One region of the Streptomyces sp. NPDC093510 genome, then DNA from elsewhere that is predicted to be linked to it. Evidence: riboswitches for the same ligand, from Rfam matches in the RefSeq annotation. Region 1 holds a riboswitch; each other region holds the start of a gene.

Region 1 (7,578 bases):
ACGAGCCGCGTGCGGGCCACCCGGACGCCCAGCGCCGCCGCGGCCTCCGGGCCGAACGCGAAGGCGTCGAGGGTGCGGGCGTGGCCGAGGCAGACGGCCAGTGCCACCGCGAGCACCGCCGCGCACAGCCAGACGTCCGTCCAGCCGATCCCGCTGAGCGAGCCGAGGAGCCAGAACAGGATGCCCCGGGTGGTCTCCGCGTCGCCCGCCGTGAGGACGACGAACGACGTGAGCGCGGAGAAGAGCTGCATGGCCGCGACGCCGGACAGCACGACGCGGTCCGTCGTGTCGCCCAGCGTGTGGCTCAGGAGCAGGACCAGCGCGAAGGAGCAGAGCGCGCCCGCGAAGGCGCCCGCGGAGACCGACACCACTCCCCCGCCGACGCCGAGGACGACGACCGCGACCGCTCCCGTGGACGCCCCGGACGAGACTCCCAGCACGAAGGGGTCGGCGAGGGGGTTGCGGAGCAGGGACTGCATGACCGCCCCGCAGACCGCGAGGCCCGCGCCGCACACCGCGGCGAGCAGGGTGCGCGGCATCCGCAGGTTCCAGACGATGCCGTCCCTGATCGGGCTGAGCGGGCTCTCGCCCCAGCCGAGGTGGGCGGCGACGGTCGCCCACACGTCGGGCACGGAGATGTCGGCGGGGCCGATGGTGACCGCCACGGACACGGACATCACGAGCGCGGCGACCCCGGCCGGCCACAGGAGCGCCTGCCGCACACCCTTCCGTACGCCGTCCGGCACGTCCTCCTGTACGCCGGCGTCCCCACTGCCCTGCCGAACGCCGTCCCGAACGCCGGGCGCGGCCTCCCTCACTTGACCAGCCCGAACTTCCGCAGGCCCGCGGCGACCTGTTCGATGCCGTCGACCGTGCGGATCGTGGGGTTCATGGCCTGGCCGCTGAGCAGGACGTACCGCTTCTTCTTCACGGCGGTCAGGTTCTTGGTCGCCGGGTTGGACTCCAGGAACTTGATCTTCGCCGCCGCGCTCTCGGCGGACTGCGACTTGCGGGTGAGGTCGCCGATGACGAGGACGTCGGGGTCGCGGTCGGCGACGGTCTCCCAGTTGATCTGGGGCCATTCCTCGCGGGTGTCGTCGAAGACGTTCTTCGTGCCGAGTTCGCGGGTGATGATGCCGGGCGCGCCGCAGCAGCCCGCCATGTACGGGGCGTCGGAGTTGGCGAACCAGTACAGGAGCGTGGTGTCCGCGGCGGCTGCCTTGTCGATGTCCTTCGTCGCCTTCGTGACCCGGCGCTTCATGTCGGCGACCAGCTTCTCGCCGCGCCGCTCGACGTGGAACACCTTCGCCAGGTCGCGCACCTCGTCGTAGACGGTGTCCATGGTGAGGGTCTTGACGCGTTTGCCGTCGCCGTCGCCGTTGTTGTCCTTGCCCGCGCAGTCGGTGGGCGAGACGTAGACGGGGACGCCGAGGTCGTCGAACTTCGCGCGGTCGGCGACGCCGCCCTTGCCGACCGTGTAGAGGAAGGAGGCGCTGACGAAGTCCGGCTCCTTGGCGAGGACCTTCTCCAGCGACGGGTAGCGGTCGGCGAGCCGCTCCACCTTCGCGTTGTCCTTCTCCAGGCCCTTCAGGACCGGGTCGGTCCAGGTGCCGGTGCCCGCCATGCGGTCGGCGAGGCCGAGGGAGAGGAGGATCTCCGTGGAGCCCTGGTCGAGGGAGACGGCCCGCTGCGGCGGTGCCTCGACCTTCGCCTCCTTGCCGCAGGAGGCGACCGTGACCGGGTAGCCGTCGGCGCTCTTGCCCGCGGACTTCTGTGCGGAGCCGTCGCCGCACGCGGTGAGCGCGAACAGGCAGGCACAGAGGAGGGCGGATATACGGGCTGTCGAGGACACGTGATCCCTTGAGTGTCACGGCTCATACGCGGAGCCTGGCCTGCGTCGGACCCCCGCCGCCGGGTGAGCGGCCGGAGGGCGCCAGCAGGTCTTCGGACTCGGGATCGGCCGGGCGGGGCGCCTTCCCGGGCGTCTTGCGACGTCCAGTGGCCGTGGCCCCGCCCGTCCCCCTCACCGCTGCGCGTCAGTTCCGGATTCGCACCGGATTCCCTGGCCCAGGTGTGGGTTTGACTGGCTTGCGCAAGTTATCACGCTCCTTCACGGGGTCGGCCCGGGCCTCGGCTCGCCGCGGTAGGTGCCGAAGGACCAGCGGTTTCCCTCGGGATCGGCGATACCGAACTCACGACTCCCGTACGGCTTGTCCTCGATCTCAGCGGTGATCCTGACGCCGGCCGCGGTGAGGCGCTCGTACAGGGCGTCGACCTGGTCGGTGACGATGTAGGCGCCGGAGGTGCCCGGCGTGCCGCAGGCCTCGGAGGCCGACTCGGGGTCGTACGAGCCGAGCATGATGCCGCCGCCCTCGGGCCAGTCGAGCTGGGCGTGGGCGACGCGGCCGCCGTCCTCGTAGACGGCGGTGCGCAGGAAGCCGACGGTGCCGACGAGGAAGTCGATCAGCGCGGGGGCGTCCTCGGCCTGGAGGGCCGGCCAGATGGCGGGGGCGGGTGTGGTGAGCGGCTGGTGCTGTGTGGTGTCCGGTGTGGTGTTCATGTGTCCCACTCTTCTCCCGCGTCGTGTGCCCCGGCTTGGATATTCCGGCACTCTTCGGCCAGCCATCGCGTCGGGCTTGCCTCCGTGTACTGCCGGAAGTCGCGTACGAGGTGGGAGTGGTCGTAGTAGCCGGTGTCGGCGGCGACCCGGGCGAGGTCCGGCGGGCCGCCCGCCGCGACGGCCCGGACCATGGCGGCCTTGGCGTGCTGGAACCGCATCAGGCGGGCGGCCTGCTTGGGGCTCAGCCCGGTCTCGGCGCGGAACAGCGTGGTCAGCCTGCGCTCGCTGAGCGCGACGTGCCGGGACAGGCCGCCGAGGGTGCCCGCGCCCCGGTGCCGGGCCAGCCACGCCCAGGCCTCGGCGACCTCCGGCCGTACGGAGGCGGCGCGGTCCGGGACGGCGCACCGCCTCAGGTAGGCCGACAGGAGGGTGAAGCGGTCCTCCCAGCGGTCCAGCTCGCACAGGCGCTCGCGGACCTCGGCGGCGTGGTCGCCGAAGACGTCGGTGCCGCCGACGACGAGCTGTCCGGCCAGTTCGGCGGCGGGCAGGCCGAGGAGCGGGCGGGCCGCGAGAGGGTGCACGGCGAGCTGGATGCCCGCCTCGTGCTCGGGCTGGACGACGTACGCCGGGCTCTGGTGCAGGCCGCCCACGACGATGTCGGTGCGCGCGGCCCGCGGGCCCGTGGCCTGGTCGGGAGTGCCGCCGGTGGCGATGGGCCCGTCCAGCGAGAAGATCACCGTCAGGTACGGCGACGGGAGGCCCCGGTGCAGGGCGGGCCGCTGCCCCGCGGTGCGGTAGCCGACCGCGGAGACGACCATGCCGTCGAGCCGCGGAACGGCCCGGACGAACTCACGGGAGCCCATGGACCCAGTATGCGCGGAGCCCCTCCGCTACCCGTGTTCACCTGCCTCATGCCGCCGCGCCCCGGTGACTTCGATCATGGGAAATGCCTGCCGCGCCCCATAGCATTGCGCGCCGCTCCGGACGGGGCCGCGCATCGCTCTCAGGGAACGGCAGGGACGTAGAGACATGGCAGTACGGGCAAAGGGCAAGCTGGCCGTCATCGGCACCACGGGCGCGCTGGCCGCCGCCGTCCTCGCGGGCAGCGCACTGTGGCCGACGAGCGAGGCGACCGCCGCCGGCACCTCGGCGGCCACCGCCCGCGAGCTGTCGCACTGGCCGAAGCCCGTTGCGAAGAAGCTCGGCAAGGTCATCGCGGAGAACGGACACAAGGGCGCGTACGCCGTCTTCGACGCGGACAACACGACGTACCGCAACGACCTGGAGGAGTCGCTGCTCCCCTTCCTGGAGATGAAGGGCGTCCTCACGCGCAAGACGATGGACCCGTCCCTGAAGGTCATCCCCTTCAAGGACAAGGCAGGGCACAAGGAGAGCCTCTACAGCTACTACAACCGGCTGTGCGAGGTGGACGACCAGGTCTGCTACCCGTGGGCCGCGCAGATCTTCTCCGGCTTCACGCTGAAAGAGCTCAAGGGGTACGTCGACGAGCTCCTCGCGTACAAGAAGCCGATCCCCGCCGAGTACTACGAGGACGGGAAGCCGACGAAGACCGAGGTGAAGCCGCCGGAGTTCTCGCGCGGCATGCAGCAGCTCTACAAGACGCTCCAGGCGCACGGCATCGAGGTGTACGTGGTCAGCGCGGCCAGCGAGGACCTGGTGCGCATGGTGCTCGCCGACCCGAAGTACGGCTACGGCGTGAAGCCGCAGAACGTCCTCGGGGTGTCCATGCAGCTCAAGGACCGCAGGACCGGTGAGGTGACCAGCTCCCGCAAGGAGATCGCCGAGGGCCGCTTCGGCGAGAAGGACCGCGCGAAGCTCGCGAAGCGCGAGCTGACGCCGAACCTGTGGGCGCCGCTGACCTGGTACGAGGGCAAGCCCGCGGCGATCAACACGTACATCGACGAGTGGCGGAAGCCGATCCTCGCGGCCGGCGACACCCCGGTCAGCGACGGGCCGATGCTGTTCCACTCCGCCGACGTCGAGCACGGCGGCGTGCGCGTCTGGGTCAACCGCAAGGACTCGTACATGAAGCAGCTCGACGGAATGAAGAAGAAGAACGCGGAGCGGCAGCGCGAGCTGGGCCGGAAGGTGACCGCGGACAAGCGGTGGCTGACGGTCACGCCGGACCAGATCGGCTGACCGGCTTACCGGGTCCGCCGGCCGGCTCGGCTGACCGGATCGGCTGACCGGATCGGTTGGACCGCGCAGGATGGGCGGCATGACTCAGGAATTCCTCGCCACGGAACCCGTCCTGTCCGCCTTCTCCTTCGCCTGTGACGGCGAGACGCTGAGCTGCGCCGAGGCGCTGCCGGGCGTCGCGCGGACCCCTGCCACCACCGTCGTCCTGCTGCACGGCGCCGGTGGCGGGAACAAGGCGCGGCTGGCCCCTCTGCAGGCCGACTTCGCGGCGCGTGGCTGCCGGGCGCTCGCGCTCGACTTCTCCGGGCACGGCGAAAGCACGGGCGCGCTGCGGGAGTTGAGCCTGCGGCGGCGGTCGGCGCAGGCGGCCGCGGTGGTCGAGGGGCGGGTGCCCGACGCGGACCGGCTGGTCTTCGTCGGGTTCAGTATGAGCGGGCAGACCGTGGCGGACCTGGTGGCGCGGTTCGGCGCGCGGGTCACGGGCGTCGGCCTGTGCGCACCCGCCGTGTACGCGGCGGAGGCCTGGCCGCTCCCCTTCGGCGCAGGCGACAGCCGCTTCACCGAGATCATCCGCACGCCGGACCGGTGGCGCGAGTCCGCCGCGCTCGACGTCTACCGGGGCTTCGGCGAGCGCGCGGTGCTCGTCGTGCCCGGCACCGACGCGGTGATTCCGCCCGCGGTCACGGCTGCCGTGGGCGCCGCGCTCGCCACCCGCGCCCGGTTCGAGCGCATCGAACTGCCGGACGCCGACCACGCGTTGGGCGCCTGGCTGCGGGACCACGCAGAGGACCGGCGACGGCTGGTGGACGCGCTGCTCGGCTGATCCGGCTGATCCGGTTGACCCGGTTGACCCGGTTGACCCGGTTGACCCGGTTGATCCGGGCTACGTTTCGGGCGTCGCCGCCCACGCCGCCACCCACTTGGCGAGTGTGCCGCCCGACCGGGTCCACGCGAAGTGGTCGAGCCGGTCGCCCGCCTCCTCCACCGTGTAGTGACGGCGGGTGAGGCGGGCCCGCGGGACCTTGCCGAGCAGGTGGTCGAGGGCGGACGCCGGGGCGAACGTGTCGCCGTCGACGGAGACGGCGAGCACGGGCAGGTCCAGCGCGGCGAGCGCCGCTTCGTAGTCGAGCGCGGAGCCCTGGCCGCTGTAGCGGCCCGTCCGCACCTGCCGGGCCCAGTCGCGCATGACGCCCTTGGACTGGTTGCCGCCGAAGCCGAGCCGGGTGCCGGGCCAGCGGCCGAGCGCGGCCGCCGTCGCGGTGATGAGCAGTTGGACCAGGAGCAGACCGGGGCCGCGCACCGGGCCGAACGCGCGGAACCAGACGGAGCCGGTGGCGACGACCGCCACCCCGTCGACACCCGCGTTCTTGGCGTCCTTCGCCAATGAGGCGTACACGAGGCCGAGTTGGCCGCCGAGGCTGTGGCCGAGGAAGTACAGGGGTGTTTCGGTGCCGAGCTCGGCGCGGATCGCCGCGACGACCGCGGGGATGTCCTCCTCGACGATCTCGCGGTAACCGTGCCCCCGTCCGGAGGTTCCGTGGCCGGACGTTCCATGGCCGGACGTTCCGCGGCCGCTGGCGCGTGGGGCCGCCTCGCCCTGGCCGCGCAGGTCGACGGTGAGCGCCGTCAGGCCCTCGTCGCGCAGTCGGGCCGCGAAGCGGCGGTAGAAGCGGGCGGGCGTGCCCATCGCAGGCAGGACGAGCACCGCGGGGGCCGGGGGCGGGCCCGGCGCGGGCCCCGAGCCGGACGGCAGGAAGCGTTCCGGCGCGGGGGCGCGCAGGGCGCGCACGGGAAGGCGGGTGCCGTCCGGGAGCTCGGCGGTCGTCAGGAGCGGCAGTTCGCCGACGGGGTCCGGATGGGTCATGGGGCCCAGCATGTCCCATCGCACACATGACCGCACAGACCCGTGCGGGTCCCGTGGGGAACCCGTACGGAATCCGTGGCGGGCCGTGCGGGAGCGGGGCCCGCGGCGGCCGACTCCCGCCAGGGGCCCCGCGTTTGCTCAGCGGCTGTACCGCATCAGCGCCCGCACCATGTGGCAGGTGATGTCGGACGGCGGATGGATGCCGACCTCCTCCGCCATGCTTCGTATCGTGCTGTTCTTCGCCTGGTTCGGCAGATAGACGCCCGAGTCGAGCAGGGCGATGGCGAGGCGCATGGCCTTGAGGCGGCGGTTGTGGTTGACGTACCACTCGCGCGGCCGCCCCGGGGGCAGCGCCTTCTTCTCCAGCGGCACATACGGCAGGTCGATCAGGACGGGCTTCGGTACGGTCTTGGACACACGCTTCGATGTGAGTGCGGCAGCGGGCACTGGCATCCTCCTGTCGCGGTCAGGACCCCCCGTCGGGCGCCCTCGAACACTACTGTGATTCTACTGCGGGGCACTGACAATCGCCGCTGGCCAGAAGGGCTTTGAGGTATTCGAACAGATTCCTGGAGCGCGGCCTGCGACGGGTGGTTCGCGGGGAGCTCACGGGTAGCGTGTGGGGCATGGAGATCTGGATCAACCCCGCCTGTTCGAAGTGCCGGAGCGCGCTCACTCTGCTCGACGCGGAGGGCGCCGACTACACCGTCCGCCGCTACCTCGACGACGTACCGAGCGAGGACGAGATCCGCGACGTCCTCGACCGCCTCGGCCTCGAACCCTGGGACATCACCAGGACGCAGGAGCAGGACGCCAAGGATCTCGGCCTCAAGGACCGCGAGGCCTGGCCCCGCGACGCCTCGGGCCGCGACCGCTGGATCAAGGCGCTCGCCGACCATCCGAAGCTGATCCAGCGCCCGATCATCACCGCGGACGACGGCACGGCAGTGGTGGCCCGCACGGGGGAGGCGGTACGGGACGCGCTGTCGCGTTG
Region 2 (7,578 bases), on a different contig from region 1:
GTTGGGAGACGGACCCTGGCGCCGACGCGCAGCGTCGACGGCAGCGCAGCGCCGACCAAGGCTGCGAGCAGGACGGTCCAGCCGACGCGATATTCCCAGCGGCGCCGACGGTCATCCGGGATGCTGGTCGTCATGGATGAGGTCAAGGTCATCGTCGCCCACTCAGAGCGCGCCACCCTGCGCGTCGGCGACATGTTCCTGAAGGTGGACGGTGATCAGGCGCGCATCGACGCCGAGGTCGAGGCGATGACCCTGGCGCCGGTCCCGACCCCGCAGGTCCTGTGGCGCAAGCCGCACGTCCTTGCGATCGCCGCGGTCCGGGGGAGAACGCTCGGCCGCCTCGGCGAGCCGTCGACCACGCCACCGGCGGCGTGGGCCGCGGCGGGTGCGGCCATCCGGAAACTGCACGACGCGCCGTTGCCGCCCCGGCCCGGGCGGGGCGGCCGGGCCCCCGACCAGTTGGCGGCGGAACTCGACCGCGAGTGCGAGTTGCTCGTGGCGAACGACCTCCTGCCCGCCGACCTGGTCACCCGCAACCGCCAGGTCGCCGAGGCCGCCCTCCGGCTGTTGACTCCCGTGTTCACGCACGGCGACCTGCAGATCGCTCACGTCTTCGCGGATGAGGACGAGATCACGGGCATCATCGACTGGTCCGAGGCGGGCCAGGGCGACGCCTTGTACGACCTCGCCACCTTCACGCTCGGCCACGAAGAGCACCTCGGCGACGTCATCGCCGGCTACGGCGCCGACGTGGACCTCGACGTGATTCGCGCGTGGTGGTCGTTGCGAAGCCTGCTGGGAGTCCGCTGGCTGCTCGAGCACGGCTTCGACGCGTTCGCGCCGGGCTGCGAGGTCGACGTGCTGCGCTCCCGGATGTGAGGAGCTGGGGCCCGACTGCTACGTAGTGCGCGCACATCTCCGGAGCTTCCTGCGAGGCGGGGTTGGGGTCGGGGTCGGGGTCGGGGTCGGGGTTCAGAGGCTCTCAGGAACTCCGGGGAACGAGCTAGGCGCCGTCGTTGCCATCACGCAGGGAATGGACCATGCTCCGCAGGATCCGGTACGCGCCTGTCCGCTCAGTCTCGGTCATGCCGGCCAGCATCCTGACCTCGACGGACCGGACCGCAGCGGTCGCCTTCTCGAGACTCCGCCGGCCGCGAGGCGTGAGTCGTGCGGGAAGAACCTTCCCGACGGGTGCCTCCGCGGGCCTGGTCACGTACCCCTCTCGTTCCAGGTTCTGGAGCAGCACGTTCATCGTCTGCCGTGTCACGAACGCGCCCCGCGCGAGCTCGGAGTTCGACAAGCCCGGCCGCTGAGCCAGCAGTTCGAGGCAGGAGTAGTGCGTCACGCTCATCCCGAGTGGCCGCAGCACCTCCTCCATGGCTACGCGGAGGGCGCTCGACGCCTCTTTGAGCAGGTAGCCCAGTGACGTCTCCAGGTCGATACCGGCACCGTCTTGTTTCATGTCAGCATTCTGACATAGGTTCACCTGTGTCAGGAAGCTGACACGACAAGAAGGAGCATCATCATGCCCGTCACCGGCCCCGACTTCATCTCGCTCCAGGTGCGCGACCTCGGCGCTTCGCAGGCGTTCTACGAGCAGTACCTCGGCCTCGTCCGCTCGCAGGCCGGGCCCCCGCACGCCGTCGTCTTCGAGACGAAGCCGATCGCGTTCGCGCTCCGCGACATCGTTCCCGGCACCGATCTCGCATCTGTTGCTCAGCCCGGCATCGGTGCCGCGATCTGGCTGCACGCCACCGACGTCCAGGCCATTCACGACGCTCTCGTCGCCGACGGTCACACCATCGTCTCCGCGCCGATCGACGGGCCCTTCGGCTGGACATTCACCTTCGCCGACCCCGACGGCTACCAGGTCACCCTCCACGACCGCGCCTGACCGGCCTACTGTCGGTCGGGCGGCCGCCGCTTGGGAGTGGTCGGGCCCGGGTCGCCGCCGGGTTCGGGCGTCCTGGCACACCGCCTGCCGCCAACGCGTCCAGCAAGACACCTGCGGGCACCGATGCTGGGGCGGTGACCCGCTCCACGGCGCCCGCAGAGTCCTGCGCACGGTGTCGGCCCGCCCCGGTCAGCCCATCGCGGCGGGCTCCGGAGCAGGGACGGTTCCCTGTGCGGTCCGAGCCGCCGACGGGTCGAAGCGCATGGGCGTGATCTGCTTGACGTCGTAACGGCTCCGCATGCGCTTGACCGCCTCGGGGTCCACCGAGTCACCGGCCGACCAGATCTCCGCGATCTCTTCGAAGTAGTGCTCGTGCTCGGGGGACGGGGAGCTCTGGAACAGCATGCGCACCGGTTTGTCCGTGGCGTTCCTGAAGGCGTGCGGGGTGTTGGGCGGCACGAACATGCTGCTGCCCGCGGGGGCGCGTACGACCCTGTCCCCGTCGACGGACTCCCAGTCGAGCCAGTCATCCGTACGTTCGGCGGGCTCGAACGCCAGCAGTTCCAACTCGCCTTCGAGGATGTAGAAGAACTCCTCCGACTGTTCGTGGAAGTGGCCGCCGGTGTCGAAGCCGGGCGGCACGACCACCTCGAAGATGGAGGCGGAGGAACCCTGCGCCCCCGTGGCCTTGAAGGTCACTTCTTGCGCCTTCGTGACCAGCTTGTGCCCCTCACCCGGCAGGCGAATGAGGTCGCTCATGCGATCAACTCCTTGAGTGGAACCGTAAGAACCGTAAGAACCGTAGTGACCGAAGTAAGGCTACGACCCTTACCTTGAGCGGCGCTCGGGCCGAGGGTGGCGGGGGGCAGTGCGGAGCGGCGTCACGTGCTGGTCATCGGCACCGGACGGGGGAACCGGCGCCTCATCAGCTGGGGTCTGGATTTACTAGGACGTCCAACTATATAGTCGGGAGAGAAGGTCCGCGGTGCAGGGAAGTCGGTGTGAATCCGACACGGTCCCGCCACTGTGACCGGGGAGTTCGCCGTCGAGCAGTACGCCACTGACGCGTTGGATGTCGGGAAGGCGGGCGGCGCGCGCTGATCCGGGAGTCAGGATACCGGCCGCGGAATGTCCGTGTTGTCCACGAGGATGGAGCTGACACGCATGGCACCGGCGCGTATCCACGCCACTGATGATCCGCGGCAACCGGCATTTCACGGTTTTCACGGCTTCCACGGCTTCCACGGCCGGGATTTCTCCCGCCCCGTAACCGCCCCTGTCGGCTGACGGCCCTTCGCCATACGCGCTCTCGCGCGGTCACGTGCACACGAGCCACCGCTCGCCTGTGCCCTGTCTCCGCGCGCCATCCCGGATCACCTGACGAGAGCAGGCATTCATGGTCCGCATGCAAGACCGCGCCGCTGTGCGCGAGTTGACCCACTTCGTCGGCGGCAGGCACACCGAGGGGACCTCGGGGGCCTATGGCGACGTGTACGACCCGAACACCGGCCGGATCCAGGCGCGCGTCCCCCTCGCGAACCGGTCGGAGACCGAGGCGGTCATCGCCGACGCCGTCCGCGCCCAGCGCGAGTGGGGGGAATGGAATCCGCAGCGGCGCGCCCGTGTCCTGCTGAAGTTCCTCACCCTCGTCGACCGGCAGAAGGACACGCTGGCCCGACTCCTGTCGTCCGAGCACGGCAAGACCGTCGCCGACGCGCACGGGGACATCCAACGCGGCCTGGAAGTGGTCGAGTTCGCCGCCGGTATCCCGCACCTCCTCAAGGGAGAGTTCACCGACAACGCGGGCACCGGCATCGACGTCCACTCGCTGCGCTCGCCGCTCGGCGTCGTCGCGGGCATCACGCCCTTCAACTTCCCGGCGATGATTCCGCTGTGGAAGGCCGCGCCCGCGCTCGCCTGCGGCAACGCCTTCATCCTCAAGCCGTCCGAGCGCGACCCGTCCGTCCCGCTGCGGCTGGCCGAACTGTTCCTGGAGGCGGGCTTGCCGCCCGGCGTCCTGAACGTCGTCAACGGCGGCAAGGAAACCGTGGACACCCTCCTTGAGGACCCGCGCGTCCAGGCGCTCGGCTTCGTCGGCTCCACGCCGGTCGCCGCACACATCTACGCCACCGCGGCCGCGCGCGGCAAGCGCGCCCAGTGTTTCGGCGGCGCCAAGAACCACATGATCGTGATGCCGGACGCCGACCTCGACCAGGCCGTGGACGCCCTCATCGGCGCCGGGTACGGCTCGGCGGGGGAGCGCTGCATGGCCATCTCCGTCGCCGTTCCGGTGGGCGAGGACACAGCTGATGCCCTTGTCGCCCGCCTGAAGGAGCGTATCGGCACCCTGCGCATCGGACCCGGCGACGACCCTCAGGCGGACTTCGGCCCCCTGGTCGGCCAGGACGCCGTCGACCGTGTCCGTTCGTACGTCGATCTCGGTGTGAAGGAAGGCGCCGAGCTCGTCGTCGACGGGCGGGACTTCAGGCTGGACGGTCATGAGCAGGGGTTCTTCACCGGGGCCAGCCTCTTCGACCGGGTCACGCCCGGCATGCGGATCTACCAGGAGGAGATCTTCGGACCGGTCCTGTGCGTGGTTCGCGCGGCCGACTACGAAGAGGCACTGCGACTGCCGAGCGAGCACACCTACGGCAACGGCGTCGCGATCTTCACGCGCGACGGCGACACGGCCCGCGACTTCACCCGCCGCGTGAACACCGGCATGGTCGGCGTCAACGTCCCCATCCCGGTTCCGGTCGCCTACCACACCTTCGGCGGCTGGAAGGCGTCCGGTTTCGGTGACCTGAACCAGCACGGCCCGGACGCCATCCGCTTCTACACCCGCACGAAGACGGTCACCTCGCGCTGGCCCGCCGGGCTCCGCGCAGGCGCGAGCTTCACGATCCCGACCATGGAGTGAGCGGCATGACCCACACCATGCTCACAAAGGACCAACAAGCCCTGATCGAGACGGTGTTGGACTTCGCCCAGGACCACATCGCCCCGCACGCGGTGGACTGGGACCGGGACAAGCACTTCCCCGTCGATGTCCTGCGCAAGGCGGCCGGGCTCGGCCTCGGCGGGGTGTATGTCCGGGAGGAGTCCGCAGGGTCCGCCCTCAGCCGCGAGGACGGTGTCCTCGTCTTCGAGGCGCTCGCCTCGGGCTGCCCCTCCATCGCGGGCTATCTGTCCATCCACAACATGGTCGCCTGGATGATCGACCGCTATGGCGACCCCGACCAGCGTGCTGCCTGGCTGCCCCGGCTGTGCGCCATGGACGACCTGGCCAGCTACTGCCTGACCGAGCCCGGCACCGGCTCGGACGCGGCGGCTCTCACCACCAGGGCCGTCCGTGACGGGCAGGACTGGCTGCTCACGGGCGTGAAACAGTTCATCTCCGGAGCCGGCGCGTCCCAGCTCTACGTCGTCATGGCCCGCACAGGAGGCGACGGTGCCGACGGGATCTCCGCCTTCGTGGTCGACAAGGACGACACGGGTGTCTCCTTCGGCCCGAACGAGCAGAAGATGGGCTGGAACGCGCAGCCCACCAGGCAGGTCATCCTGGACGGCGTCCGCGTACCCGGCAACCGGCTCCTGGGGCGGGAAGGCCGGGGGTTCCGCATCGCCATGAACGGCCTCAACGGCGGCCGTCTCGGTATCGCCGCCTGCTCCCTCGGCGGGGCCCGCAGCGCGCTCGACCGCAGCCTGGTCCACCTCGCCGACCGCGAGGCGTTCGGCCGCCGCCTCCTGGACGCCGGGGCGTTGCGCTTCCGCCTGGCCGACATGGCGACCGAACTCGCCGCCGCCCGTGCCCTCGTACGACAGGCGGCGCAAGCCCTCGACCGCGGCGACCCGCAAGCGCCGTACCTGTGCGCCATGGCGAAGAGGTACGCGACGGACACCGGCTACTCCGTGGCCGACCGCGCACTCCAACTGCACGGAGGGTACGGCTATGTGAGCGAGTACGGCATCGAGAAGATCGTCCGCGACCTACGGGTCCATCAGATCCTGGAAGGGACCAACGAGATCATGCGTGTCATCGTCGCCCGCGGTCTGACGGAGGTGTACGGATGACCGGCGACGACCGGCACGTCCTGCTGCGTACCGAAGGCCGCGCCGCCCACATCACCCTCAACCGGCCCCGCGCACTCAACTCCCTCACCCACGCGATGGTGCGCCGTGTCGACGAGGCGCTGACGGCGTGGGAGCACGACGACCGTGTCGAAACCGTCGTCATGAGCGGGGAAGGAGAGCGGGGGCTGTGCGCGGGCGGCGACATCCGCGCCATCCACGACGACGTACGCGATGCGCACGGAACGGCGACCGCCGCGTTCTGGCGCGACGAGTACCACCTCAACGCCCGGATCGCCCGCTACCCGAAACCGTACGTCGCCCTCATGGACGGCATCGTGATGGGAGGCGGCGTCGGCATCTCCGCCCACGGCAGCGTCCGCATCGTCACCGAACGCTCGCGTGTCGCCATGCCGGAGACCGGAATCGGCTTCGTCCCCGACGTGGGCGGCACCTATCTGCTCGCCCTGGCGCCGGGGGAGTGGGGCACGCACCTCGCGCTGACCGGAGCGCCGATCGGCGCGCGCGACTCCCTGCTGTGCGGACTCGCCGACCATCACATGCCGTCCGCCTCGCTCCCCGCCTTCGCCGCGGATCTCTCCCGCATGCCAGTACGAGAGGCACTGCTACGGCACGTACAACAGGAGACGCCACCGGGCGAGTTGGCCGAGCAGCGGCAGTGGATCGACACCTGCTACGCCGCCGACACCGTGGAGGAGATCGTGGGCCGGCTGCTCGGACACGGCGACCCCGCGGCCAAGGAGGCCGCCGAGACGCTGCTCGCCAAGTCGCCCACCGCACTCAAGGTCACACTCGCCGCCCTGCGCCGCGCCCGTCGGCTCGGGTCGCTGGAACGCGTCCTGGACCAGGAGTACCGCGTCTCCTGCGCGGCCCTGACCGCCCCCGACCTGGCGGAGGGCATCCGCGCCCAGGTCATCGACAAGGATCGCGATCCCCGCTGGTCGCCCGCGACGCTCGGCGAGGTCACGGGCGCCGATGTGGACCGGTTCTTCGCACCGCTCGGCGCACGGGAACTGGGCCTCGCCGCGCACGACGACACCACGACGGAGGTGGTCTGGTGAGCAGGACCGTCGCCTTCATCGGGCTCGGCCACATGGGCAGACCGATGGCCGCCAACCTCGTCCGGTCCGGCCACCGGGTACTCGGCCACGACCTCGAACCCGCCGCTGTCGGGAACGCCGTGAAGGCCGGCGTCGAGGCGGTGCCGCGGGCGGCCGACGCCGTCGCTGAGGCGGACATCGTCCTCACCATGCTCCCGGCAGGGCGCCACGTCCTCGGTCTCTACGACGACATCCTCGTCGCGGCCTGCCCCGGCACCCTCTTCGTGGACTGCTCGACCATCGACGTGAGCGACGCCCGCGCAGCCCACGAGCGGGCCCTCGCCGCGGGCATGCGCGCCCTCGACGCACCCGTGTCCGGAGGCGTGGTCGGCGCGGAAGCCGCCACGCTCACCTTCATGGCCGGCGGGGGAGAGGCGGAGTTCGCCGAGGCCCGGCCGCTCCTCGACGCCATGGGTAAGAAGGCCGTGCACTGCGGCGGCGCCGGTGCCGGCCAGGCCGCCAAGATCTGCAACAACATGATCCTGGGCGTCT
Region 3 (7,578 bases), on a different contig from region 1:
GCCGTAGACGAGGTCGTCGTAGCGCGGCTCGGCGGCGACGATCTTGATGTCGGGCTTCTGCTCGCGCAGGTAGCGGCCGACGCCCATGAGGGTGCCTGTGGTGCCGAGGCCCGCCACGAAGTGGGTGATCGAAGGGAGGTCGGCGAGGACCTCGGGGCCTGTCGTGGCGTAGTGGGCGCCCGCGTTGTCGGGGTTGCCGTACTGGTAGAGCATGACCCAGTCCGGGTGCTCCGCGGCCAGCTCCTTGGCGACGCGGACGGCGGTGTTGGAGCCGCCCGCTGCCGGTGAGGAGATGATCTCGGCGCCCCACATGGCGAGCAGGTCGCGCCGCTCCTGCGAGGTGTTCTCCGGCATGACGCACACGATGCGGTAGCCCTTGAGCCTGGCCGCCATGGCGAGCGAGATGCCGGTGTTGCCGGAGGTCGGCTCCAGGATCGTGCAGCCGGGCGTCAGCCGGCCGTCCTTCTCGGCCTGTTCGACCATGTGGAGGGCGGGCCGGTCCTTGATGGAACCGGTCGGGTTGCGGTCCTCCAGCTTGGCCCAGATGCGGACGGAGTCCGATGGGGAGAGCCGGGGCAGGCGGACGAGCGGCGTATTGCCGACCGCGGCGAGCGGGGAGTCGTAGCGAGGCATCCGGGATCGGGCCTAGACCATGCCGCCGGCGACGGCCGGCAGGATCGTGACGTTGTCGCCGTCGGAGAGCTTCGTGGAGATGCCGTCGAGGAAGCGGACGTCCTCGTCGTTGAGGTACACGTTCACGAAACGGCGGAGCTTGCCGTCATCGACGATGCGGTCGGCGATGCCCGCGTGCCGCGAGTCGAGGTCGCTGAAGAGCTCGGCGAGGGTGTCCCCGCTGCCCTGCACGGCCTTCTCGCCGTCGGTGTAGGTGCGGAGGATGGTCGGGATGCGGACCTCGATGGCCATGGCTGTGGGCTCCTGTCGGGGGCGGGAAAGTGCGGGTGGTGGGCGCGCGGCGGCGCTGTGCTTGCGGGGTGGTGCGGGGCGTACGTGGCGTGTCTCCGCGTACGGGGGTGCGGCGCCGCGGCCCACGGCCGGGCGGCGGATCTGTTCAGCGGGAACAGATCGCGCTGGCGAGGCGGCACAGGTCGACGTGCAGCCGCGCGACAAGCAGCACCGGCGGTGCGCTCGGCGTCTCTTCGCTCACGTCATGGGGAACCATGCGGTCATCGTATCGATTCCCGGTCCGGATCCCGGAATGTGATCTCAGCTGATGGACGGAATCCGTTCAGGATGCGGGCGGCGGCAGATAGACGACGGTGGGGGCGCCGGTCAGCGGATGCGTGCTGACCTCGGCCGTCACGCCGTACACGGTGGCGAGGAGCTCGGCGGTGAGGACCTCCTTGGGTGCTCCGGAGGCGACGAGGCGGCCGCCGTCGAGGACGTGGAGGCGGTCGCAGTAGTACGCCGCGAGGTTCAGGTCGTGCAGGGCCAGGAGGTTCGTCGTGCCCAAGTCCCGCACGAAGGAGAGGATTTCGAGCTGGTAGCGGATGTCGAGGTGGTTGGTGGGCTCGTCGAGGACGACGAGGGTCGGCTGCTGCACCAGCGCGCGGGCCACCATGGCGCGCTGGCGCTCGCCGCCGGACAGCGAGGGGAACGCGCGGTCGGCCAGCTCCTCGACGCCGACGCGGGTGAGGGCCGCCGCGACGAGCTCCTCGTCGGCCGCCGTGTCCGCCTCCCAGAACCGCTTGTGCGGGGAGCGGCCCATGGCGACCACCTGCCGGACGGTCAGCTCGAACGCCGCCTGTCCGTCCTGCGGCACGGTGGCCAGGCGCCGGGCGCGGGCCTTCGGGGTCATCGTGTGCAGGTCGTCGCCGTCGAGGAGGGCGCGGCCGCCGGTGGGGCGCAGGGTGCCGTACACGCAGCGGAGCAGGGTCGTCTTGCCGCTGCCGTTGGGGCCGACGACGCCGACGGTCTCGCCGGGGGCGGCGGTCAGGTCGACGGCGTCCACGAGGAGCCTGCCGTCGACCTCGTAGGAGAGGGCTTCCGTGCGCAGTTCGCCGGAGGGCGTGGCCGGGTTCACGCGGGTACTCCTTCGTTCCGCCGCCGCAGCAGCCACAGGAAGAACGGGCCGCCGGTCAGCGCGGTGAGCACGCCGACGGGGATGTCCTGCGGCGCGGCGACGGTACGTGCGGCGAGGTCGGCGACGACCAGGAACACCGCGCCCATCAGGGCCACGACCGGGAGCAGCGCGCGGTGCGCGGCGCCGACGAGCATGCGGGCGGCGTGCGGCACCATCAGCCCGACGAAGCCGATGGCTCCGCTGTACGCGACGAGCACGCCGGTCAGGAGCGAGGCGAGGACGAAGACGCCGACGCGGAACCGGGCGGCGTCCAGGCCGAGGACGGTGGCGCCCTCCTCCCCCGCGAGGAGCAGGTCGAGGGGCCGGGCCATGGACATCAGGAGGGCCGTGCCTGCGACGAGGGTGGCGCAGGGCAGGGCGAGCATGTCCCAGCGGGCGCTGCCGAGGCCGCCCAGCGTCCAGTACAGGACTTCCTTGAGGTGGTCCGCGCTGTCGGCGGTGACGAGGATGAGGCTGGTCAGCGCGGTCAGGATGTACGAGACGGCGACGCCGGCGAGGATCAGGCGCCCGGTGGCGAAGCCGCCGCCGCTCCTGGCCAGGGCGTAGACGAGGATCAGGGAGAGCAGGGCGCCCGCGAAGGAGGCGGCGGGGATCGTGACGGTGGTCGACAGGCTCGCGCCGAGTCCGAAGACGCCGCCGAGGACGATCGCGCAGACGGCGCCGACGGAGGCGCCCGAGGAGACGCCGAGCAGGAACGGGTCGGCGAGCGGGTTGCGGACGAGGGCCTGGAGGACGGTGCCGATGACGGCGAGTCCGGCCCCCACGGTCGCCCCGAGCAGGACTCTGGGGAGGCGGACGTCCAGCACGATGGTCCGGAACGGGGAGGGTTCCGCGCGGCCTGTGAGGATCTCCAGGACGTCGGCGGTGGGGATGCGGACGGAGCCGAGGGCGAGTCCGGCCACGAGGGCCACCGCGAGAGCCGCGCAGAGCGTCGCGGTGACCGTGGTGTAGCGCAGTCGCTTCACAGCTGTGCCGCCAGCTTCCTCACCGCCTCGGGTGCTCGTACTCCCGTGACCATGTCCGAGAGCGGCAGGACCGCGAAGCGCTTGTTCTTGATGGCGGGGACGTCCTGGAGGACCGGGTCGTCCAGGAGCCGCTTCTTCTTCTGGGCGACGGTCGTGGCGCCGTAGTCGAGGATCACGATGGCCTCGGGCCTGTTCTTCACGACGGTCTCCCAGGACGCGTCGCTGAAGGACTTGTCGACGTGGGCGAAGATGTTGCGGCCGCCCGCCCGCTCGATGATGTCGTTGCCGATACCGCGGCCGCCCGCCGTGAACGCGGTCTTGTCGCCGCTGTCGTAGACGAAGACGGAGAGCGGCTTTCCGCCCTTGGCCTTGGCCTTCGTCTTCTCGGCGGTGGCGGCCAGTTCGCGCTGGGCGCCCTTCACCCACTTGTCGGCGCGGGCCCGCACCCCGAAGGTGGAGCCGACCTCGCGGATCTCGCGGTAGACGTCGTCCATGGAGACGGACTTCTTGGCGCAGCCCTCTACGTTGAGGCGGCTTTCGATGCCGGACTTGGCGAGCGCCGAGCGGCTGCGGCCCTCACCGGCGAGGAAGGCGCTCGCGTATCCGCCGTAGACGAAGTCGGGGTTGGCGGCGAGCAGCTTCTCGTAGGAGGGGTACTCCTTGGCGAGCACGGGGATCGAGCCGTACGCCTTCTCATACTTCGGGAGGACCTTGTCGTCGAGGTAGGCGGTGCCCGCGATGTGGTCCTTGAGGCCGAGTTCCAGCATCACTTCGGTGGTGTGCTGGTTCATGGTGACGGCGCGCTTCGGCGGTGCGTCGTACGTCGTCCTCACGCCGCAGTTGGTGACGGTGTACGGGAATCCGGCGGCCTTGGCCGCGGGCTTCGCGTCACGGCCGGAGTCCGAGGACGAGCACGCGGCGAGCGGGACGAGCAGGGCCGCGGCGGCCAGGGCGCGTATCGGGCGGGACATGGCTGAACTGCCTCCTCCAGGGGATTTCCGCGTCCCCTGCGTTGCGTGGAGAAGGGCGGCAGGTCAGTTCCTGACTCCCCCGCCCCGGCGCGTGCCGGGGGGCGGGGTCACAGTGGCGGGACCGTGCCGGGTTCGCACCGGCTTCCTGGCTCCCGCCGCCCTCGTGAGTAAAGCTCAGTATGCCTGTACGACCTTTACCTCTTCCTCGGTGACCTCTCCGTCCACGATCCGGAACGAGCGGAACTGGAAGGGGCCCGCGTCGTCGGTGTCCGCGGTGGAGACCAGGACGTAGTGGGCGCCGGGTTCGTTGGCGTACGTGATGTCGGTGCGCGAGGGGTAGGCCTCGGTCGCGGTGTGCGAGTGGTAGACGATCACGGGCTCCTCGTCGCGGTCGTCGAGCTCGCGGTAGAGCTTGAGCAGGTCACCCGAGTCGAACTCGTAGAACGTGGGCGAGCGCGCGGCGTTCAGCATCGGGATGAACCGCTCGGGGCGGCCGGTGCCCTCCGGGCCCGCGACCATGCCGCAGGCCTCGTCGGGGTGGTCCTGGCGCGCGTGCGCGACGATCTGGTCGTAAAGGGCCTGGGTGATGGTCAGCATGGCAGCCAGGATAAGCAGAGGGGCCCACCCGTACCGAAGTGTGGTACGAGCGGGCCCGAATGCTGGACAGCGGCCTTGGGGAGCCGGTCAGTCCTGGCGGTCAGCCTTGGAGAGGCGGTCAGTCCTTGGAGAGGCGGTCGCCGTCGGAGGCACCGGCGGAGGCGTCCTCGGAGAGGCCGAACTTCCGCTTGTTGAACGCCGCGGCCTGCGGGTTGCGGCTCTTGAGGACCAGGTAGGCGACCGTGAGGATCGCGGCCCAGACCGGAGCGGCGTACAGGGAGATCCGCGCGTCCTTGTCGACGCCCATCATCACGATGACCATGCCGATGAAGAGGAGGGCGAACCAGCTCGTGTACGGGGCGCCCGGGGCCCGGAAGGTGGACTGCGGCAGCTCGCCGCGGTCGGCCTTGCGGCGGTAGCGGATCTGGCAGGCCAGGATCATGATCCAGGCCCACATGCCGGAGATGGTCGCGAAGGAGACGACGTAGTTGAACGCCTCGCCCGGCCACTGGTAGTTGATCCAGACGCCGACCAGCATGAACGCGGCGGAGGCCGTGGTGCCGATCAGCGGCAGGCCGTTCTTCGTGAGCTTGGTGAAGAACTTCGGGCCCTGGCCGTTGAGCGCGAGGTCGCGCAGCATGCGGCCGGTGGAGTACATGCCGGAGTTGCAGGAGGAGAGTGCGGCGGTGAGGACCACGAAGTTCACGATCGCGGCGCCGACGCCGAGGCCCATCTTCTCGAAGGCCGCGACGAACGGCGAGACGCCGGGCTGGAAGTGCGTCCACGGGACGACCGACAGGATCATGATGAGCGCGCCGACGTAGAAGACGGCGATGCGCCACGGCACGGTGTTGATGGCCTTGGGCAGGACGGTCTTCGGGTCCTTGGACTCGCCCGCGGTGACGCCGACGAGCTCGACGGCGAGGAAGGCGAACATCACGATCTGCAGGGTCATCAGCGTGGAGCCGATGCCGTTGGGGAAGAAACCGCCCTGGTTCCACAGGTGGGCCACGGTCGCGGTGTCACCGGCGTCGGAGAAGCCGATGGTGAGGATGCCGATGCAGATCAGGATCATGCCGATGATGGCGGTGACCTTGACCATCGAGAACCAGAACTCCAGCTCACCGAAGAGCTTCACGGAGATGAGGTTCGCGCCGTACAGGATGACGGTGAAGATCAGCGCGTACGCCCATTGTGGGACGGAGCCATGTGTCCAGTACTGCATGTACTGGGCGGCCGCTGTCACTTCCGTGATGCCGGTGACGACCCAGAAGAGCCAGTACGTCCAGCCGGTCACGAATCCGAAGAACGGGCCCATGAACTCGCGTGCGTACTCCGAGAAGGAGCCGGACACGGGCCGGTACATGAGGAGCTCGCCGAGCGCCCGCATGATGAAGAAGATGACGAGGCCCGCGATGGCGTACGCCAGGATGAGGCTGGGGCCGGCCTTGTGGATGGCCTTGCCCGCGCCGAGGAACAGGCCGGTGCCGATGGCACCGCCGATCGCGATCATCTGGATCTGCCGGGCTCCGAGCCCGCGCTGGTAACCCTCGCCGGACGAGCCGTCCTGCGCGACACCGTTGCCGCCGTGCTCGTCGTGCTGCTCTTCGACCTGCACTGAGGTCATGGTGACGCCTTTCTCCATGCTGATCCGCGCCCGCACATCTGCGTTGTGGCTGCGGATCAGGTCCTGATCCCCCCGGATACGAATGGAGTGCTACCGGCGGTCTGCCGGCTCGAGCGCCCTCGGCGACATGGGTGGCGTAGCCGAGTGGTCGTGAAGATTTATCACGGCGGCAACAGTGAGGGAATGAGCCACCTGTGACGCACACCACAGGGAGAAGCGGACAAAGTGCACTTGACACCACAAAGGCGGGCAATGAAGTGACGGGATCGTTATCCGGATTTGAGACTCCGCTGAGCGAACAGGCCGCCGCGTGAACGGAACCTGTCTACTACAACAAATTTCGCTGCCCTGTGCACGGAATTCTGCCCGGAATCAGTCCAGCAACGTCCCGACCAGCGTTTCCTGTAGTCCGCCGAGCCAGAGATAGGCCATCACCATCGGCTTGCGGGGGTCGGAGTCGGGGAGCCGGTAGAGCAGGTCGGCGTCCTCCTCGTCGCTGACCTCGAGGCGCGTGCCGATCGCGAGACGGAGGTCGTTGAGGGCTCCCAGCCAGTGCCGGGACTCCTCGACCGACAGTTTCAGGACAGCTCCGCCCTCGCCCGACGCCGTCATCGAGTCGAGCGAACGGATGACGGCCAGGGCGTCGTCGCGCTTCTTGGCCCGCAGGTCGTTCTCCGTGAAACGGCGGAATTCCGACGAATACGCCCGCAGTTCGTCCGCGTCGCTCGCCCCGTCCTCGCTCCCCGGGCCGCCGTACGCGTCGGGCAGCAGACGCTGCATCACCGGGTCGGCCGGCGGTTCGCTCGGCCCCTCGGCGAAGAGCTCCGCGAGCGGGTCGTCGGAGACCTCGCCGCCCGGTCCCGGACCGATGAGCTCCAGGAGCTGCACGGCGAGGGAGCGGATGATCGAGATCTCGACCTCGTCGAGCGCGACGGCGGCGCCGCCCCCTGGAATCGCTTCGAATTGTCCTGGCATCAGATGCGTCGCTACTTCCGGTCCGCTACTTGCGGTCCTGCTGGAGGGTGGCCCACAGCCCGTACCCGTGCATGGCCTGTACGTCGCGCTCCATCTCCTCGCGGGTGCCACTGGAGACGACCGCGCGGCCCTTCTGGTGCACGTCCATCATCAGCTTCGTGGCCTTCTCCTTCGAGTACCCGAAGTACGTCTGGAACACGTACGTCACGTAGCTCATCAGGTTGACCGGGTCGTTGTGCACGAGCGTGATCCAGGGGACGTCCGGTTCGGGGACGACGAGCGCCTCTTCGTCCGATTCCGGGCGTGTGATTTCTGCGGGAGCCGTACTCACCTGCCCCATGC
Region 4 (7,578 bases), on a different contig from region 1:
GGAGATCGGAGATCGGAGAGAATCATGTGCATGGCAGTGCTGAGCGAGATCCTCCCCGTGGAAGCCGTGCTCCTCGACGTCCCGGCAGCCGACTGGCGCGAAGCCGTCCGGCGCGCCGGTGACCTGATGGCCGCCACGGGCGCCGCCACGGACACGTACACCGCGGAGATGATCGAGAACGTCCGGGAGAACGGGCCCTACATCGTCATCGCGCCCGGCCTCGCCTTCGCACATGCAAGACCTTCGCCCGCCGTCCTGCGCACCGGCATGTCCTGGGTGCGCCTCGCGGACCCGGTCGAGTTCGGGCACGAGACGAACGACCCCGTCGAGCTGGTCGTCGGCCTCGCCGCGAAGGATGCCTCCGAGCACACCGAGGCGATGGGCGCGCTCGCCCGGCTCCTCGCCGACCCCGAGACGGCACGCGCTCTGCGCGAGGCGCCCACTCCTCAGGCGGTGCACACCATCCTCGGTGGTGGCAGTGGCAGTGGCAGTGGCAGCGGTGGCGTTGGCGGGGGAGTCGGTCCTGAGCCGCGCAAGGAGGCCGCGCGCGGCGGGGACCTGCACAAGATTTTGACCGTGTGCGGCAACGGCGTCGGTACGAGTCTGTTCCTCAAACAGACCGTCGAGGGCGTCCTGGACCGCTGGGGATGGAGCCGGTACGTCACCGTCGAGGCGACGGACACCATCTCGGCCAGGGGCAGGGCGAGCGAGGCCGTGGCCATCCTCACCTCGCGGGAGATCGCGAGGACCCTCGGCGACGTCGGCGTCCCGGTGAAGGTCGTCGAGGACTTCACCAGCGCGGCGGAGGCCGACCGCGTGCTCAGGGACACCTACGACGTCTGACCGCCCCGACGGCCCCCGGGCAAGGAGAAAGAACCGCCATGGACTGGCTCGTGTCGACCGCCGAGTTTCTCGTCAACGAGATCCTCAGCCAACCCGCCTACCTCATCGGCCTCATCACGGCCGCGGGCCTGATCGCGCTGAGGAAGACCGCCGGGCAGATCGTCGGCGGAGCCATCAAGGCGACGCTCGGCTTCCTGCTGATCGGGGCGGGCGCCACACTCGTCGTCGGCGCCCTCGCACCGCTCGGCGACATGATCCAGGGTGCCACCGGGGCGCACGGCGTGATCCCCACCAACGAGGCGATCGTCGGCATCGCCCAGGAGCAGTACGGCGCCCGCGTCGCCTGGCTGATGATCCTCGGCTTCGCCATCAGCCTCCTCCTGGCCCGCTTCACCCCACTGCGTTACGTCTTCCTGACCGGCCATCACATGCTCTTCATGGCAACGATGTTGACGATGGTCCTGGCCATCTCGGGGCAGTCGTCGTGGGTCGTGGTCGTCGTCGGCGGCGTCCTGCTCGGCATTCTGCTGGTGGCCCTGCCCGCCTTCGCGCATCCCTGGACCAAGCGCGTCACCGGCAACGACAGCGTGGCGATCGGCCACTTCGGGACGGCCGGATACATCGCGGCCGGTGCGACCGGGCAGTTGGTGGGCCGCCGCAGCCGCAGCACCGAGGAGATGAACCTCCCCGAAGGGCTGCGCTTCCTGCGCGACTCGATGGTCGCGACCGCCCTGTCCATGGTGCTGATCTACCTCATCATGTCGCTGCTCTTCCTCGGGAAAGCAGGCAAGGAGGAGGCGTTCAAGGCGTTCGGCGAGAACGGGGCGGCGGGCGCGAGCGACGTCGGCGACTACGTCATGCAGTCCGTCATGCAGGGCCTGCAGTTCGGCATCGCCGTCGCCGTGATCCTCTTCGGCGTCCGGACCATCCTCGGCGAACTCGTCCCCGCCTTCCAGGGCATCGCCCGCAAACTGGTGCCCGGCGCGGTGCCCTCCCTCGACGCGCCCATCGTCTTCCCGTACGCGCAGAACGCCGTCCTCGTCGGCTTCGTCTCCAGCTTCGTCGGTGGCCTCGTCAGCCTCGGTCTGCTCGCCTGGATCTTCCACCCGGCCTTCGGGCTCGCCCTCGTCCTGCCCGGCCTGGTCCCGCACTTCTTCACCGGCGGTGCGGCCGGGGTCTACGGCAACGCGACCGGCGGCCGCCGCGGCGCGGCCCTCGGCGCCTTCGTCAACGGCGTCCTCATCACCTTCCTGCCCGCGCTGCTCCTGAAGGTCCTCGGCGCGTTCGGCGAGGAGAACACCACCTTCGGCGACGCCGACTTCGGCTGGTTCGGCACGCTCATCGGCTACGCGGCCAAGACGGGGGAGACCGGCGGAGTCGTCCTGATGCTGCTGATCGGCGCGGCCGTCCTGCTCGGCGCGATCGTCGTCCAGAAGCGGGTCGTGGAGACCGGCTGGGACCCCGGCGCCCACCGCGACGCGCTGCTGCCGCGGGACGAGGCCCTCACCACACCCGCCGGGACGCCCGACGCCGGGCCCCCGGTCGCGTACGCGAAGATCGCGCCCCCGCGCGGAGCCCCGAAGCCGCCTCCGCCGGACCGCGCCGACGGGGCCTGAGACGGCCGGACGGGGCCCGGGGGCGGCCGGACAGGGCTCGGGGACGGCCGGACAGGGCCCGGGGACGGCCGGAAATATCGGGTGGGTGCCGCAGGGAGCCGCCTGCCATCATGCCGATCATGAGCAGCGATCTGCGGCGGAGGTACGCCGCGTACCGATGGACCCCCGCGACGAACGGCGCGTCCGGCGCCGAGGTGCACCACCTCACCGGAGCGGGCACGGGCGAACCCGAGCTGTACGTGAAGGCCGCCCCCGTCACGCCCGACGGCTCGCCTTCAGACCTTTCCGATGAGGCCGACCGCCTCGCCTGGCTGGCCGGCCGCGGCATCCCCGTGCCGCGCATCGTCGAGCGGGGCGCCGACGACCGCGTGGCGTGGCTGGTGACCGAGGCCGTGCCCGGCAGACCGGCCGCCGACGAGTGGCCCCCGGAGCAGCGGTCGGCGGTGGCGGAGTCGCTCGCCGACCTCGCCGCGGCCCTGCACCGACTGCCATCGGCCGACTGTCCGTTCGACCGCGGCCTGCCGGTCACCATGGAGCTGGCCGCCCGCAACGTGGCCGAAGGCCTCGTGGACCTGGCCGACCTCGACGAAGAACGCGCCGGATGGACCGGGCAGCGCCTCCTCGACGAGCTGCGCCGCACCCGCCCGGCGACGGAGGACCCGGTGGTCACCCACGGCGACCTCACCCCGGAGAACGTCCTGCTCGACCCGGTCACCTGCCGCGTCACCGGAGTCATCGACGTCGTCCGGCTCGGCCGGGCGGACCGGCACACCGATCTCGCCGTCCTCCTGCGTGAGCTGTCGCACGAGGAGGACCCGTGGTTCGGACCCGCGCACGCCGAACGGTTCCTGCGCCGGTACGAGGAGCGGGTGGTGGCAAGCGAGACCGACGTCGTCGACGCGGTCGACGCGGCCGATGTGGTCGACAAGGAGAAGCTGGCCTTCTACCAGCTGCTCGACGAGTTCTTCTGACGGGTCACGGGTGACGGGGCGGCCCGGTCAGCCGCTGCCCGCGTCGAGCAGTACGCGTCCGGCCGGTGTGAGGGTGTGCAGGACGCTCTTGCCGTCGCGGGTCTGGGCGGTGAGTCCGGCGCGGCGCAGGACGGTGGCGTGCTCGCTGGCACTCGCGAGGGAGATACGGGCGTGTGCGGCGAGCCGGCCCGTGGTGCAGGCGGGGTGGTCGCCGATGACGCGCAGCACGGTGGCGCGGGTCCGGCCGAGGAGCGCGGTCAGGGCGGGCGGGACCTCGGAGCCGGTCAGCGCTCTCGCGGTGAACACGGCGGGCACGGCGTCCTGTCGGCCGTCGTACAGGGGGTAGGTGATCCAGGGCTGGGGCTCGGCGGTGTCGTCCAGGGCGGGATAGTGCGAGCCGAACAGGGTGGGGATCAGCAGGAGCCCGCGCCCGCCGAGGTGGACGTCGGCGTCGCGCCCGGAGGCCATGGTCAGGTGCAGGACGGGCGGGCTCCACGAGATGTGGCGGGGGTTGAGTCCGCTCAGGAGACGCTCGACGCCGTGCCCGGCCAGCTGGTGGAGCCGCCGGGTCCGGTCGGCCTGGGCGAGCCGGTCGATGCGTGACCAGTACGGCGCGATGAAGTGCCGGTGCGCATGGGAGACGGTATCCGCCAAGTCCCCCACCAGCGACGGGTCCTGGCCGAGCGAGCGGACGGCGGACGAGGGAGCTCCGGGGCGGCCGGAGGCCCAGTGCCTGAGATCCTTGCGGACGCGGTCGGCAGAGGTGCAGCGCAGCCTGTCGAGCAGGTCGTCCGGATCGCCCTCGCCGCTGAGGTCCAGGAAGTCCACCGCAGCGCCCGTGGCGGGGATCAGCTCGCACAACGTCCGCACCTGGGGCGGCAGGTGCCGGGCGGCCCGGTTGCGCCAGGCGTCGAACCGGACCGGGTGCGAGCGCTCCTGCAGCAGCCGGACGGCGATCTCCAGTTCGAGCAACGGTCGTGGCGCAGGGGCCAGACGAGTGCGGGCCAGGTCATCGGCCGTGAAGTGGATGCGCAGGGTCACCCGGGCGATCCTCCTCGCGAGCCTCGTTTCGGGCCAGCCCGAAACGAGTCGATCAGTGGCGCTCGCGGGCCAACACTGACAGGGCCGGGACAACACACCGGAGTCCCGGCTCAGGGGGGACGGCGCCGCGCGACACCTCGACTGTCCGCGGCGCCGGTGCCCCCGGTCCCGATTCCCCTACCGCTCCCGACGAAGGGAAGATCTGTGCGTCACATGAAGAAAGCCGCCCTGCTCGTGTCCGCGACGGCCCTGACCACCGCGCTCGCGGCCACGCCCGTGGTGGCCGACATGCACCGGAGCGGCGCCGCCCGGGCCGCCGCGTCCTCCGGCGCGAACACCGCCGCGTCCGCCGACGAGTTCGGCGCGATGTCGTGGATCTACGTCGGCACCTACCGCACCAAGTCCGCCTGCGAGGCCGACGGCCGGAGCTCCATCTACGCCGACTGGGCCTGTAAGCCGAACCCCAGCAGCGGCAAGTGGCAGCTGTGGGTGGACGACGAGTCGTGATCGCTCTGTCGAAGACGCTCGGACACTGAGCGTGCAGGGCCCCCGCCCCCGAGGGTGGGGGCCCTGCACGTTCGGGGCGGCCACACCTGCACACGGCCTCTGAGCAGGGGCGCACGCGGTGGGGGTGTGCGGACGGGTGTGCATCGTCGCGACCGCCGTGCAAGTTGTCAGGCAGATCTTTGCGCACTAGTGTCACCACGCCTTGGTGCACGGGAAATCCGGTGTGATGCCGGTGCGGCCCTCGCCACTGTGATCGGGAAGTCCGGCTCCAGCCCTCGCGGCAGCCACTGGGTACGCACGTACCCGGGAAGGCGGAGTCCGGTCGGTACGACCCGTCAGCCAGGAGACCGGCCAAGGCACGTTGTCCATCCACGAGGTGCTGGAGAGGGTCTGCTGAGCCATGCACATAGCCGAGGGTTTCCTCCCGCCGGCGCACGCGATCGCCTGGGGCGTAGCGTCCGCGCCGTTCGTCGTCCACGGAGTCCGCTCCTTGACCCGTGAGGTCAAGGAACACCCGGAGAGCACGCTGCTCCTCGGTGCTTCCGGGGCCTTCACGTTTGTCCTTTCCGCGTTGAAAATCCCCTCGGTCACGGGCAGTTGCTCGCATCCGACGGGTACCGGCCTGGGAGCGATCCTGTTCCGGCCACCGATCATGACGGTGCTCGGCACGATCACCCTGCTCTTCCAGGCCCTGCTGCTCGCCCACGGCGGCCTCACCACCCTGGGCGCCAACGTGTTCTCCATGGCGATCATCGGCCCCTGGGCGGGGTACGCGGTCTACCGGCTCCTCAAGCGGTACGACGTGCCGCTGATGGTGGCCGTGTTCTTCGGCGCGTTCGTCGCCGACCTGTCCACGTACTGCGTCACCAGCGTCCAGCTGGCCCTGGCGTTCCCCGACCCCGGCAGCGGGTTCCTCGGCGCCCTGGGCAAGTTCGGCGGCATCTTCGCGGTCACGCAGATCCCCCTGGCGGTCAGCGAGGGACTCCTCACCGTCCTGGTGATGCGTCTGCTCGTGCAGTCGAGCAAGGGCGAGCTCACCCGGCTCGGCGTCCTGCTGCAGAGCAAGGGAACCGCCGCCAAGACGGCCGAAACGCAGAAGACGCCCGAGACACCCGAGACGTCCAAGACGACCGAGACGCAGACGGAGGCCAGCGCCTGATGAGCCGGAACGCGAAGATCAACACGCTGCTGCTCCTCATCGTCGCCGCACTCGCGGTACTGCCCCTGGCGCTCGGGCTCGGCGACGACGAGGAGGAGCCGTTCGCCGGCGCCGACGCCCAGGCCGAGACGGCGATCACCGAGATCGATCCGGACTACGAACCGTGGTTCTCGCCGCTGTACGAACCCCCCTCCGGGGAGGTCGAATCGGCGCTCTTCGCCCTTCAGGCGGCCATCGGCGCGGGCGTCCTCGCGTACTACTTCGGACTGCGCAAGGGGCGCCGCCAGGGTGCGGAACAGGCGCGGTCCGAGAAGCCGGGCGACGCGGTCGGCGCGGACGGCACCCGGTCCGAGACCGAGCAGGTCTGACCCGGCGTGCTGCCCATCGACGCGGCGGCGCACAGCAGTCGCTGGCGCCGCCGGCACCCCGTGGACAAGGCCGTGCTCGGCCTCGGCCTCACCGTCCTGGCGATCTCGCTGCCGCCCTGGCCGGGCGCCGTGCTGGTGCTGGTCGCCGCGGTCGGCCTGCTGCTCGGCCCGGCGGGCGTGCCGCCCGGCAAACTGTGGCGTGCCTACCGAGTGCCGCTCGGCTTCTGCGTCACCGGCGCCCTGACCCTGCTCGTCCAAGTCGGCGGTCCCGGTGGGTTCGTGGAGTTCGCGGAAGGCGGCCCGGCGCGCGCCGGCGGGCTGCTCCTGCGGACGTCCGCGGCCTCGCTCGGCGTGCTCCTGTTCGCCTTCACCACGCCGATGTCGGACCTGCTGCCCCGCCTGGTGAAGGCGGGCGTGCCCGCGCCCGTCGTGGACGTGGCACTCGTCACGTACCGGATGAGTTTCCTGCTCCTGGACTCCATGAGCCGCATCCGGCAGGCGCAGGCCGCCCGGCTCGGCCACACCACCCGCGCCGCGACCTGGCGTTCCCTCGCCGGTCTCGGCGCCACCGCGTTCGTGCGGGCCTTCGACCGGGCGAGCCGCCTCCAGGCCGGACTCGCCGGACGCGGCTACGACGGCACCCTGCGCGTCCTCGTGCCCGAGGCCCGGGTCTCACGGCCCTTCATCGCCGCGGGCGCGGCCCTCCTGGTGGGCCTGGTGGCCCTGACCCTCGTACTGGAAAGGTTCCTTCCATGAGCGCCGAGAGTGCCGAGAGCGCCGAGAGCGCCGTGAGCACGGAGAGCGCCGTGAGCGAGCCCGTGGTCGCTCTCCGCGCGGTGTCCTACGCGTACGAGGACGGGCCCACCGTGCTCAGCGGCCTGGATTTCGACGTCGTCGAGGGCCGGGCCCTCGCACTGCTCGGCCGCAACGGCAGCGGCAAGACCACCCTCATGCGGCTGCTCAGCGGCGGACTGCGCCCGGCGGCGGGTGAGTTGACGGTCGACGGCGTCCCGGTGACGTACAACCGCAAGGGCCTGACGCGGCTGCGGACGACCGTGCAGCTGGTGGTCCAG

The links. A riboswitch is a leader RNA that binds a small molecule or an ion and turns the genes downstream of it on or off. The one in region 1 is predicted to bind cobalamin.
Region 2: it holds a riboswitch for cobalamin, as region 1 does, so the genes downstream of both, AB0N81_RS31305 (CoA-acylating methylmalonate-semialdehyde dehydrogenase) here and AB0N81_RS07020 (ABC transporter substrate-binding protein) in region 1, are expected to answer to the same signal.
Region 3: it holds a riboswitch for cobalamin, as region 1 does, so the genes downstream of both, AB0N81_RS38670 (ABC transporter substrate-binding protein) here and AB0N81_RS07020 (ABC transporter substrate-binding protein) in region 1, are expected to answer to the same signal.
Region 4: it holds a riboswitch for cobalamin, as region 1 does, so the genes downstream of both, AB0N81_RS11440 (energy-coupling factor ABC transporter permease) here and AB0N81_RS07020 (ABC transporter substrate-binding protein) in region 1, are expected to answer to the same signal.

What each region holds. Positions count from the first base shown of each region.
Region 1 covers NZ_JBFBEE010000003.1:502,120-509,697, reverse strand. Annotated here, with positions in the region: gene AB0N81_RS07025 (iron chelate uptake ABC transporter family permease subunit) at 1-677, opposite strand, end outside; gene AB0N81_RS07020 (ABC transporter substrate-binding protein) at 815-1,852, opposite strand; cobalamin riboswitch at 1,918-2,103, opposite strand; gene AB0N81_RS07015 (VOC family protein) at 2,111-2,560, opposite strand; gene AB0N81_RS07010 (helix-turn-helix domain-containing protein) at 2,557-3,423, opposite strand; gene AB0N81_RS07005 (HAD family hydrolase) at 3,590-4,720, shown strand; gene AB0N81_RS07000 (alpha/beta fold hydrolase) at 4,800-5,543, shown strand; gene AB0N81_RS06995 (alpha/beta fold hydrolase) at 5,604-6,584, opposite strand; gene AB0N81_RS06990 (hypothetical protein) at 6,723-7,031, opposite strand; gene AB0N81_RS06985 (arsenate reductase family protein) at 7,211-7,578, shown strand, end outside.
Region 2 covers NZ_JBFBEE010000023.1:48,066-55,643, reverse strand. Annotated here, with positions in the region: gene AB0N81_RS31325 (aminoglycoside phosphotransferase family protein) at 133-879, shown strand; gene AB0N81_RS31320 (MarR family transcriptional regulator) at 1,004-1,462, opposite strand; gene AB0N81_RS31315 (VOC family protein) at 1,526-1,894, shown strand; gene AB0N81_RS31310 (cupin domain-containing protein) at 2,084-2,653, opposite strand; cobalamin riboswitch at 2,841-3,035, shown strand; gene AB0N81_RS31305 (CoA-acylating methylmalonate-semialdehyde dehydrogenase) at 3,291-4,814, shown strand; gene AB0N81_RS31300 (acyl-CoA dehydrogenase family protein) at 4,820-5,968, shown strand; gene AB0N81_RS31295 (enoyl-CoA hydratase/isomerase family protein) at 5,965-7,047, shown strand; gene mmsB (3-hydroxyisobutyrate dehydrogenase) at 7,044-7,578, shown strand, end outside.
Region 3 covers NZ_JBFBEE010000039.1:2,217-9,794, reverse strand. Annotated here, with positions in the region: gene AB0N81_RS38695 (cysteine synthase) at 1-633, opposite strand, end outside; gene AB0N81_RS38690 (MoaD/ThiS family protein) at 646-924, opposite strand; gene AB0N81_RS38685 (putative leader peptide) at 1,070-1,180, opposite strand; gene AB0N81_RS38680 (ABC transporter ATP-binding protein) at 1,247-2,041, opposite strand; gene AB0N81_RS38675 (iron ABC transporter permease) at 2,038-3,066, opposite strand; gene AB0N81_RS38670 (ABC transporter substrate-binding protein) at 3,063-4,037, opposite strand; cobalamin riboswitch at 4,081-4,239, opposite strand; gene AB0N81_RS38665 (M67 family metallopeptidase) at 4,212-4,634, opposite strand; gene AB0N81_RS38660 (amino acid permease) at 4,753-6,261, opposite strand; gene AB0N81_RS38655 (DUF2017 domain-containing protein) at 6,634-7,236, opposite strand; gene clpS (ATP-dependent Clp protease adapter ClpS) at 7,262-7,576, opposite strand.
Region 4 covers NZ_JBFBEE010000006.1:66,951-74,528, forward strand. Annotated here, with positions in the region: gene AB0N81_RS11415 (PTS sugar transporter subunit IIA) at 31-843, shown strand; gene AB0N81_RS11420 (PTS ascorbate transporter subunit IIC) at 882-2,459, shown strand; gene AB0N81_RS11425 (APH(3') family aminoglycoside O-phosphotransferase) at 2,579-3,430, shown strand; gene AB0N81_RS11430 (winged helix-turn-helix domain-containing protein) at 3,458-4,471, opposite strand; gene AB0N81_RS11435 (hypothetical protein) at 4,685-4,978, shown strand; cobalamin riboswitch at 5,165-5,349, shown strand; gene AB0N81_RS11440 (energy-coupling factor ABC transporter permease) at 5,379-6,137, shown strand; gene AB0N81_RS11445 (energy-coupling factor ABC transporter substrate-binding protein) at 6,137-6,505, shown strand; gene cbiQ (cobalt ECF transporter T component CbiQ) at 6,512-7,261, shown strand; gene AB0N81_RS11455 (ATP-binding cassette domain-containing protein) at 7,312-7,578, shown strand, end outside.